DNA from 3 places in the Rhizobium sp. O111 genome. Region 1 is predicted to be linked to each of the others. Evidence: riboswitches for the same ligand, from Rfam matches in the RefSeq annotation. Region 1 holds a riboswitch; each other region holds the start of a gene.
The links. Region 1 has a riboswitch for thiamine pyrophosphate ahead of thiM (hydroxyethylthiazole kinase). Riboswitches for the same ligand answer to the same signal wherever they lie in the genome.
Positions count from the first base shown of each region.

Region 2: it holds a riboswitch for thiamine pyrophosphate, as region 1 does, so the genes downstream of both, thiB (thiamine ABC transporter substrate binding subunit) here and thiM (hydroxyethylthiazole kinase) in region 1, are expected to answer to the same signal.
Region 3: it holds a riboswitch for thiamine pyrophosphate, as region 1 does, so the genes downstream of both, thiC (phosphomethylpyrimidine synthase ThiC) here and thiM (hydroxyethylthiazole kinase) in region 1, are expected to answer to the same signal.

Region 1 is NZ_JBSHXL010000002.1:1,270,851-1,274,123, forward strand. Features, by position in the region: gene thiD (bifunctional hydroxymethylpyrimidine kinase/phosphomethylpyrimidine kinase) at 1-197, opposite strand, end outside; gene thiE (thiamine phosphate synthase) at 194-829, opposite strand; gene thiM (hydroxyethylthiazole kinase) at 826-1,629, opposite strand; TPP riboswitch at 1,678-1,773, opposite strand; gene ACVTFQ_RS25440 (Lrp/AsnC family transcriptional regulator) at 1,851-2,321, opposite strand; gene putA (trifunctional transcriptional regulator/proline dehydrogenase/L-glutamate gamma-semialdehyde dehydrogenase) at 2,442-3,273, shown strand, end outside.
Region 2 is NZ_JBSHXL010000001.1:3,391,818-3,395,090, forward strand. Features, by position in the region: gene thiP (thiamine/thiamine pyrophosphate ABC transporter permease ThiP) at 1-950, opposite strand, end outside; gene thiB (thiamine ABC transporter substrate binding subunit) at 964-1,944, opposite strand; TPP riboswitch at 2,025-2,141, opposite strand; gene ACVTFQ_RS16975 (MDR family MFS transporter) at 2,214-3,273, opposite strand, start outside.
Region 3 is NZ_JBSHXL010000003.1:1,063,983-1,067,255, forward strand. Features, by position in the region: gene thiC (phosphomethylpyrimidine synthase ThiC) at 1-1,341, opposite strand, end outside; TPP riboswitch at 1,433-1,544, opposite strand; gene ACVTFQ_RS31055 (IS256 family transposase) at 1,669-2,865, opposite strand.

The DNA.
Region 1 (3,273 bases):
ACGGCCCTGATCTGATCCGCCACGAAGCCTGGCGGGACAAGATGAACGCCGGATACGCCCTGCGTATTCTGAGCGGTCAACGCGGTGAGCGCCGCCATGCCATAGACGCCCCGCGCGGCAAACGCCTTGAGATCGGCCTGGATGCCCGCGCCGCCCGATGGATCGGATCCGGCGATGGAGAGAACGTTACGGATCATCGTGATCTCCCTTGAATTGCCTCTGAAAGCTCGCGGGCGGCGGCGCGAGGATCGGCCGTGCCGCAAATTGCCGAGACGACAGCAATCCCGTCGGCGCCGGCTGCAAAAACACCGCTGACATGCGCAAGCTTCAGCCCACCGATGGCAACGGAGGGAACCGGGCAGGCGGCGACGAGACGTGCAAGACCGTCGAATCCGATCGGCTGCTTATGGTCCGGCTTGGTCGGCGTCGCGAAGACCGGCCCGATGCCGGCATAATCGACCAATGCGGGATCGACCGCAGCCGCGAGCGCCTCGGTCTCCACCGACAGGCCGAGGATCATGCCGCGCCCGATGCGCTCGCGCGCGGCGCGCACGACCATATCGTCCTGGCCGACATGCAGTCCATCGGCGCCGATCGCGATGGCCGCCTCGACATCGTCGTTGACGACAAGCAAAGCGCCCGTCCCGGCAAGCGCTTCCTTCAGAGCAAGGCCGGTCTCGATCATGCGCGCGGTGGAGGCATGCTTGTCGCGCAGCTGCACGACCGTCGCGCCACCGGCAACGGCGCGCCTTGCTGTTTCGACCATGCCGATGCCGGCGCAAAGCTCGGGATCGAGGACGAGATAAAGCGAAAGATCGATCCCTTTCATAGCATCCGCACCCGCGCATTGTTGTTGATCGCGGCGCCGTCTGTCGCCGCGAGGACGTCGAGAAACCGCCAGGAGAATGAACCCGGCCCCTCCGCACCGCGCGCCGCGTCTTCACCGGCGACGGCGAACATGGCGAGTGCTGATATTGTCGCCTCAAACGGTGCATCCGGCCTGATCGCGGCGAAGGCGCCGACGAGGCATGTCAGCGAGCAACCGAGCGCCGTCACCTGCGGCATCAGCGATGAGCCGCCCTCGATGCGGCAGGCGCGCGCGCCATCGGTGACAAAGTCGACCTCGCCCGTTACCGCGACCACGGCCTGATGCTTGTTTGCGATATGGCTGGCTGCAGCTTCCGCCTGCTCCACGGGATCACGGCTGTCGACGCCCTGCCCCCGGCTCTCGCCACCGGCGAGCGCGATGATCTCGGAGGCGTTGCCGCGAATGATGGTCGGGCGAAGCGCCAGCAGATCCGCGACGGCTTGCCTGCGAAAGGCAGTCGCATAGTGGGCGACGGGGTCGAGAACCCATGGCCTAGCGCTGGCATTCGCCGATCTGGCGGCGGCGCGCATGCCGTTCATCCAGCTCGGCGAGAGCGTGCCGATGTTAACAGTCAGCGCGCCGGAGATGGCCGCGAACTCGCCGGCTTCTTCCTCGGCATGCACCATGGCTGGCGACGCGCCGGCCGCGAGCAGCACGTTTGCGGCGACGTTCATCGCAACGAAATTGGTGATGCACTGAACGAGCGGCTTTTGCGCACGCATGGCATCAAGCATCGAACCGGGAGATCTGTCGTCTTTCATCATGCCCCTTTCGGGCGGGGCAAGACGCGGGAACCCTGATAGCAATGCCGAAGGGTCCGAGCGACTCCCTCCGCCAGCATTATCTGGTTCAGGTTCAAAGGGTACTTCTCAGTCTGCCGTCGGCAAACGCCCCTGTCTCTCAATGGGTCTGTTCTGTCAGAGAAGCCGACCGCTGTCACGCGCAAAATGACAGGAGCCCAGAGCCCGCAATCGACCGCCGATCAGGCGCCGTTCTCCTTGATCGCTTCCATGGCAACGAAGGTCGATGTGTTGGCGACGAAGGGAAGGCTGGAGATCTTCTCGCCCAGCACGAGGCGATAATTGGCGATGTCGGACGTGCGTATCTTCAGCAGATAATCGAATGCGCCCGCGATCATGTGGCACTCCTCGACTTCCTGCAGCTTGCGAACCGCGACGTTGAACGCGTTCAGCGCGTTCTCCCTGGTGTCGGAGAGTTTCACCTCGGTAAACGCCACATGGTTGCGGCCGAGCTTGTTGACGTCGATGATGGCGCGGAAGCCGAGAATGTAGCCATCCTCGATCAGCCGCTTGAGCCTGACCTGGCAGGGCGTGTTGGACAGGCCCACGCGTTTGGCGAGGTCGGTCACCGACATCCGGCCATCGGCGACGAGCGCCTCAAGTATGCGTTGATCAAATTGGTCGATTTCTCTTATATTTCCCGCGCCAGCCACAATAATTCCCTTCAATATGAATATTGAATAGCGAACTAAAGACTAGAACGCTCAAAATCAAGTGAAATTGACTTTTTGAAATCTGCTAGCTTTCCAACATCAGCGGATCAGGAGCCCAGCATGGCAATCACCACCGACGCGGCAGCAGTCGAAGTCACAGTAGAGCAGGCCAACGGCTCTGCAAATCCCTTTGAAGGATTTGCCACTCCGATCAGCGAACAGAGTGATCTGCGCCGCGCCATCACGGCTGCCTACCGCACGCCGGAGACGATCTGCGTGCCACGCCTGGTTGAGGCAGCCGCCCTTCCCGGTCACGTCAGGAAAGCCGCCGCCGACACCGCCCGCAAGCTGATCGAAGCGCTGCGCGCCAAGCACAAGGGAACCGGCGTCGAGGGACTGGTGCACGAATACTCGCTCTCCAGCCAGGAAGGCATCGCGCTGATGTGTCTGGCCGAGGCGCTGCTGCGCATTCCCGATACGGCAACGCGAGACGCTCTTATCCGCGACAAGATTTCCGAGGGCGATTGGAAGGCACATCTCGGCGGCGGTCGCTCGCTCTTCGTCAATGCCGCGACCTGGGGTCTTGTCGTCACCGGCAAGCTGACATCGACGGTCGCCGACCGCAGCCTTTCGGCTGCTCTGACCCGTCTGATCGCCCGCTGCGGCGAACCGGTGATCCGCCGGGGCGTCGACATGGCGATGCGGATGATGGGCGAGCAGTTCGTCACCGGCGAGACCATCGACGAAGCGTTGCAGCGGGCAAAGCCGCTCGAGCAGCGCGGCTTCCGCTATTCCTATGACATGCTGGGCGAAGCCGCGACGACGGGCGACGACGCGAAGCGCTACTACAAGGATTACGAGACAGCGATCCACGCCATCGGCAAGGCGTCTGATCGGCGCGGCATCTACGAAGGGCCGGGCATCTCGATCAAGCTTTCGGCGCTGCATCCGC
Region 2 (3,273 bases), on a different contig from region 1:
GCGCGCAGGCCGGCGATGACGATGAAAAGCAGCGGCAGGCCGAGAAACAGCACCGCCAACGTGAGAAGCGCGCGATCGGCGACCCATGCACCGAGCAGCGCGCCATCAGGGCGCCGGATCGTGCGGCCCGCCGTCAGCCCCGCATCTCCGGATGCCGGCAGCAGCGATAGGATGCCGAGCACCACGGCCGTCAACGCGATCTGCAGTAGGGACAGGCCCACCGCGCGGCCAGGATCGAAATCGAAGCGCAGCGACTGGTAGATCGCCACCTCGATCGTGGTCGCTGCCGGTCCGCCGCCGAGCATCAGCACCAGCGTGAAGCTGGTGGCGCAAAGCATGAAGATCAGCCCGGCAACGCCAGGGATAACCGAACGCAGCACCGGCCACTCGATGAAGCGGAAGACGGACACCGGCCGCATGCCGAGACCGCTCGCCACCAGCCAGTATTCGCCCGGCACCCGCTCCAGCGCCGCCAGCATCAGTCGGCAGGCAAGCGGCAGGTTGAAGAACACATGCGCGAGCAGAATGCCCGACAGACCATAGATGCTGACGGGTTGATCGATACCCGCCCATGACAGCATCGTGTTGACGACGCCCTGCCGGCCCCAGATGCCGATCAGGCCGAGCGCGCCGATCAGCACCGGCAGCCCCATCGGTACCGCCATCAGCCGGATGATCCAGATGCGGCCGATAAACCGCGGCTGCCGCGCCAGCGCGCGCGCCACCGGGATGGCCAGCACGAGCGACAGCAACGTCGACAGCGTCGCCTGTAAAAGCGTGAAGCGCAAGACGCGCAGGATGTATGGATCAGAAACGATCGAACCGACAGGCATGCCGTCGGTGGAGATCAGCAGGGATAGCGTCGCGACCGTCACGAAGACGATGATGGCGGCGAGGCTGAGCGCCCCGCCGGCCAGCGCGTATCGTCTTTCGGACGGCGCAATAAGCATCAGTTCATGCTCATCAATTCATGCTCATGGCGGCCAGCCATTCGTCGATCCAGGCCTTGCGGTTCTTGGCGACCTCATCCGAGCTCATCAGGAAGGTCTTCGACGGATTGACGAGCTTGCCGAAAGCATCCGGCAGCGGCTCCGAAGTCTTGGACACCGGCATCATCCAGTTGTTGGTCGGGATCGTGTCCTGGAAGCCAGGCGTGACCATGAACTTCAGGAAGTCCTGCGCCAGCGCCTTGTCCGGCGCGTTCTTCAGCAGGCCCGCCACCTCGATCTGGATGTAGTGTCCCTCGGAGAAGGCGGCTGCCTGGTAGCGATCTGTGTTTTCCGAAACCATGTGATAGGCGGGCGACGTCGTATAGGAGAGCACCATCGGCGCCTCGCCCTTGGTGAACAGGCCATAGGCCTCCGACCAGCCGGGCGTCACCGTGAGTACACGCTTCTTGAGCTTGGCCCAGGCTTCCGGCGCCTTGTCGCCATAGACCGACTTCACCCAGAGAAGCAGGCCGAGGCCCGGCGTAGAGGTGCGGGGATCCTCGATCACGATCTTCTGCGCGGGATCGCCGTCTACCAGCTCCTTCAGGCTCGCCGGCGGCGTCTTGATCGTCTGCGTGTCGTAGATCACGGCGAAATGGCCGTAGTCATAAGGCACGAAGACGTCGTCCTTGAAGCCACCGGGGACCTGCAGCGCGCTGGTATCGACGCCGCTCGCATCGAACAGGCCGGTAGCCTTGGCTTCGGTGATCAGATTGGTGTCGAGGCCAAGCACGACATCCGCCTTGGTGCCCGATCCCTCAAGCTTCAAACGCGATAGCAGAGCCACGCCATCCGCGACGCTTACGAAGTTAACCGTGCAGCCGCAGGTCTTCTCGAACGCCGCCTTCACCTTCGGGCCGGGACCCCATTCGGAGGTGAAGCTCTCATAGGTGTAGATGGTGAGCGTCTTGTCGGCGGCGTATGCTGCCGTTGCCGAAAAGCCCGCCAACAGCATGGCGGCGCCGAGCGCATAGGTCTTGAAATGGGTCATGACACCTCTCCTCTAGGTTCAATGAAGGGGAAAAGGGCGGTGCCTGGTGTCACGCGTCTAATCCCTCCGCCGGTGTTAGCCGGATCAGGTTCCGCGGGTTGGCTTTCGCAAGCCTCTCAGCCAAGCATCCTTGAAGATACGAGGCACCCCGTTAGAGCGTCGCAAGGTGTATATCCGTAGCCGGCGTCTGGCAAGAGCGGACGTCGGCCAGGGTTTGTCAGCTAGGTTCGTGGCTATTCGGCGGCGTCGGCAGCCGCTTTCGTGGGCGCAGCGCCACCCGTGCGCGGCAGTTGGACCGGCTTCAACATCAGGGCCGCTACAAGCCCGATCAGAGCGATGCCGCAGGAGGTCATGAACAGCGGCACGAAGGCATTGGCATAGGCCTCGGCAACCGCCTGGCGTGCGGCCTCCGGCAAGGCGGCCAGCATCTTCGGCGTCAGCTGCTCGATATCGGCAACGCCGGGAATGGAGGAGCCGACGCGCGAGAGCTGCGAGCCGATGATCGCGCCGTAGATCGAGATCGCGATAGAGGCCCCGCCCATGCGCGACAGTGTCACCGAACCGGTCGCCGCACCGATATCGCGCACCGGCGCCGCGTTCTGCACGCCGATGATTGGCACCTGTTGTGCCAGGCCGACCCCGACACCCTGCAGTGTCATCACCGCGCCGATGAAGATGATCGGCGTGCCGGCATGAAACTGCGACAACAGCGCGAAGGCCAAGGCATTGCAGCTGAGGCTGGCGATAGCGAACGGCTTGTAGCGCCCCGTCACCGAGATGATCCGTCCGGCCGAGATCGACCCGCACATCAGGCCTCCGGTCAGCAGGATGAAGAGCAGCCCGGCCGCGGACGGAGAAAGCCCTGTCGTGGTCTGCAGGAAGAGCGCGAAGTAGTTCACCATGCCGATAGCGATGCCGCCGCTCATGATCGACATGATCAGCAGCAGGCTGAAGGTCGAATTGCGAAACAGCGACAGCGGAATGATCGGTTCGGCGGCACGGCGCTCGACGAACACCCACGACACCAGGAAGACCACGCCGGCGGTGATGATTGCGAGATTAAGCGGGGCGATCAGCGACCCGAACACCTGCGCGCCATCAGCGGCAAGCACAATACTCGTCGTCGTCAGCGCCAGCAGAATGGCGCCGGCATAATCGATCGTCGGGCGACGGTTCGGCTTGCGATAGGGAAGCATGAAAACCAAGCCGCCAAGCACAACGGCGCCGATCGGGATATTGACGAGGAAGATCGAGCGCCAGCCGAAGAGATCGCTCATCGTGCCGCCGAGCACG
Region 3 (3,273 bases), on a different contig from region 1:
CGCGATATCGGTCGTCAGCGGCCCGAGCGTATAGAACGGCGCCTCGCCGCAGACGGCCAACTGCTTGTCCATGTTTTCCTTGATCTTGTGCATCGGCACATGGCCAGGGCCTTCGATCATGACCTGGCAATCCTTGGCCCAGGCGATCTTCGTCAGTTCGCCCAGTGTTTCCAGTTCCGCGAATTGCGCGGCATCGTTGGCGTCGGCGATCGAGCCGGGCCGCAGGCCGTCGCCCAGCGAGAAGGACACGTCATAGGCGCGGCAGATGTCGCAGATTTCCTCGAAATGCTCGTAGAGGAAGCTCTCGCGGTGGTGATGAAGACACCACTTGGCCATGATCGAGCCGCCGCGCGAGACGATGCCGGTGACGCGGTTGACCGTCAGCGGGATGTATTGGAGCCGCACGCCGGCATGGATGGTGAAGTAGTCGACTCCCTGTTCGGCCTGCTCGATCAGCGTGTCGCGATAGACCTCCCAGGTCAGGTTCTCGGCGATGCCCTCGACCTTTTCCAGCGCCTGGTAGAGCGGCACCGTGCCGATGGGGAGCGGCGAGTTGCGGATGATCCATTCGCGGATGTTGTGGATGTTGCGGCCGGTCGAGAGGTCCATGACGGTATCGGCACCCCAGCGCGCCGCCCAGACCATCTTCTCGACCTCTTCGGCCATCGAGGAGGTGACGGCGGAGTTGCCGATATTGGCGTTGATCTTCACCAGGAAGTTTCGGCCGATGATCATCGGCTCGGCTTCGGGGTGGTTGATGTTGGCGGGAATGATGGCGCGTCCGGCGGCCACTTCCTGGCGCACGAATTCAGGCGTGACGTGATCGGGAATATGCGCGCCGAAGCTCTCGCCGTCGCGGATCATCGCGTCCGCCTTCGCCTCACGGCCGAGATTTTCGCGGATGGCGATGAATTCCATCTCCGGCGTGATGATACCGCCACGCGCATAGGCAAGCTGGGTCACGGCCTTGCCGTCGGTGGCGCGCAGTGGCTGGCGCTTACCCGGGAATTCGGGTGTCAGGCGCTCGCCGCTGGCAAAGCCGTTATCCTCGGGCCTTACCCGCCGGCCGTCATAGGCCTCGACGTCGCCACGGGCGAGAACCCAGTCGCGCCGGAGCGCGGGAAGGCCGCGCTCGATGCTGATGTCGGCGCCTTCGACGGTGTAGATGCCGGACGAATCATAGACCGTGACCGGCGGCTCGCCTGAGGTCGGGTGGACGCTGATCTCGCGCATGGGAACGCGGATATCCGGGTGGATCTGGCCCGGGATATGGATCTTGCGGGAGGCCGGCAGCGGGCCGGTGGTGACTGTGGGGGTGATGGTCTTTGCGGCGATATTCATGGTTTGAGGCTCCAAGTTTTCGATTGGAGACCCAGTCCTCAGCCGGAATGATGAAAAGACGCCGGCATGGAATCCACGCGGGAATCCCGGCCTTCGAGCGCTTGCACCGTCCCTACGCCAGTATGAACTGGATCAGGTTCAACGGGTCACTGCGCACGATAGCAGAATCTCAGCCCCTTGACGGGACACCCCTGGTGAATGACGCAAGGTTATTGCTGACTAACGGTCTGCGTCAAGCCGTGTGTCGGATTATTGGTCTGGACAGCCAAGTCCTCCGTAAACTGGTCGTGTACGGCAAGTCCTGCAAATAGCGGCTTGGCCTGCTGGTCAGGCTGCTTGACGCAGGTCGGCTTTTTTCATCTCCTTCAAGTCGTTCATGTTGAGATAGCGGTTTGCCTCGAGCCAGTTTTCGTGGGTCTCTACTGCGAGCGAACGGATGAGGCGTAGGCAACTGTCCTCGTTGGGAAAGATGCGCAGCACGATCGTCCTGCGTTTGATCTCCTCGTTGAAACGCTCGAGCATGTTTGTGGACTTCATGTGTTTGTGGTGCTGGCGAGGCAGCCTGTAGAAGGTGAATGTCTCCTCGATGGTCTCCTCCGCCCAGCTTGCGAGTTTGGGGTATCGCGGTGACCATTTTCTCAGCCAAGCAGCGAGATCGCTCTTGGCCTCTGACAATTCCCGGCGATCATAGATCCAACGCAGTTCCTGGAGGCAATCGTCGTCTGCTTTGCGCGGCAGGTGATCGAGTGCGTTGCGAAGGAAATGAACATAGCAGCGCTGGAACCATGCGTCGGGCAGCACCTCGCGAACGGCGGCGCGCAAGCCGGCATGGTCATCGGCAACGATGTATTCGACACCGTGCAGTCCGCGCTGTTTGAGGCCGAGCAGGAAGTCCTTCCACGACGAGTGGCTCTCTCGGTTGGCAAGCTCGACTGCAAGGATCTGACGACGCCCTTCCCAATCGATTCCGAGCGCGACAAGCACGGCGCACGAGCGAACGACACCTGCCTGGCGGACTTTCTCGTACTTCGCATCGATGATGAGATAGGCGAACGGCTCGTCCAGCCGCCGTTCGGCAAAAGCCGTCAAACTCTCGTCCAGTCGCTTGTTGATCGCGGATATCGTCGAAGCTGAGAAGCTGTGGCCGCATAGCTCTTCAGTGATCGCCTTCACCTTCCGGGTCGAAACGCCCTGAACGTACATCTCCGCCAGCGACGCTACTAGCGCCTGTTCGGAGCGTTGATAGCGCTCAAACAGCTCAGTTGAAAACCGCCCATCGCGGTCCTGCGGCACTCGCAGCTCCAGCTTGCCGACTCGCGTGATCAGCGTTCGATTGTAATGCCCGGAACGATAGCCGATCCGAGCCTCGGCCCGTTCACTCTTTGCGGCACCGAGTGCCTCGGTCATCTCGCCTTCCAGCATCTCTTGCAGCAGATCCTGCATAATCATGCGCAATGCGTCGTGGTTTGCACCCATCAAATCTTTGACGGCGGCTATCGATGGTTTATTCTCACTCCTGGTCATGGTGGGGCTCCTAGGGAGTTGGTGACGTTAGACATCACCAGCCTGCCATGGCCGCTCAAATCCTCAATAGATTTTTGCAGAACCTCCCGCACACTACCCGTAAACTTGCCTGATATCTCCTAGGTTGTTGGTTCGTACCCCATCAATGCGTACAGCTACTACCAGGCTGATATTCAGGCCGCCCAATATGGGACGTAACGCGCGTTACGCTTTCCTTGGCCGGGATCGGCTGGTGCGATGCGGTTGAGCTTAATCGACTCGGTAATAACGGCCGAGACTGCCTGATATTCGTCCATAGTGTTCGGCTTTCAGATTGTCGAATACCGTCGCCACGGCGCTCAGCCACTTCCTGCGGGACGCGCATCGTCGCTTCCTTGGGAATCCGGTTCGTGCCGTGAATCTCCCATT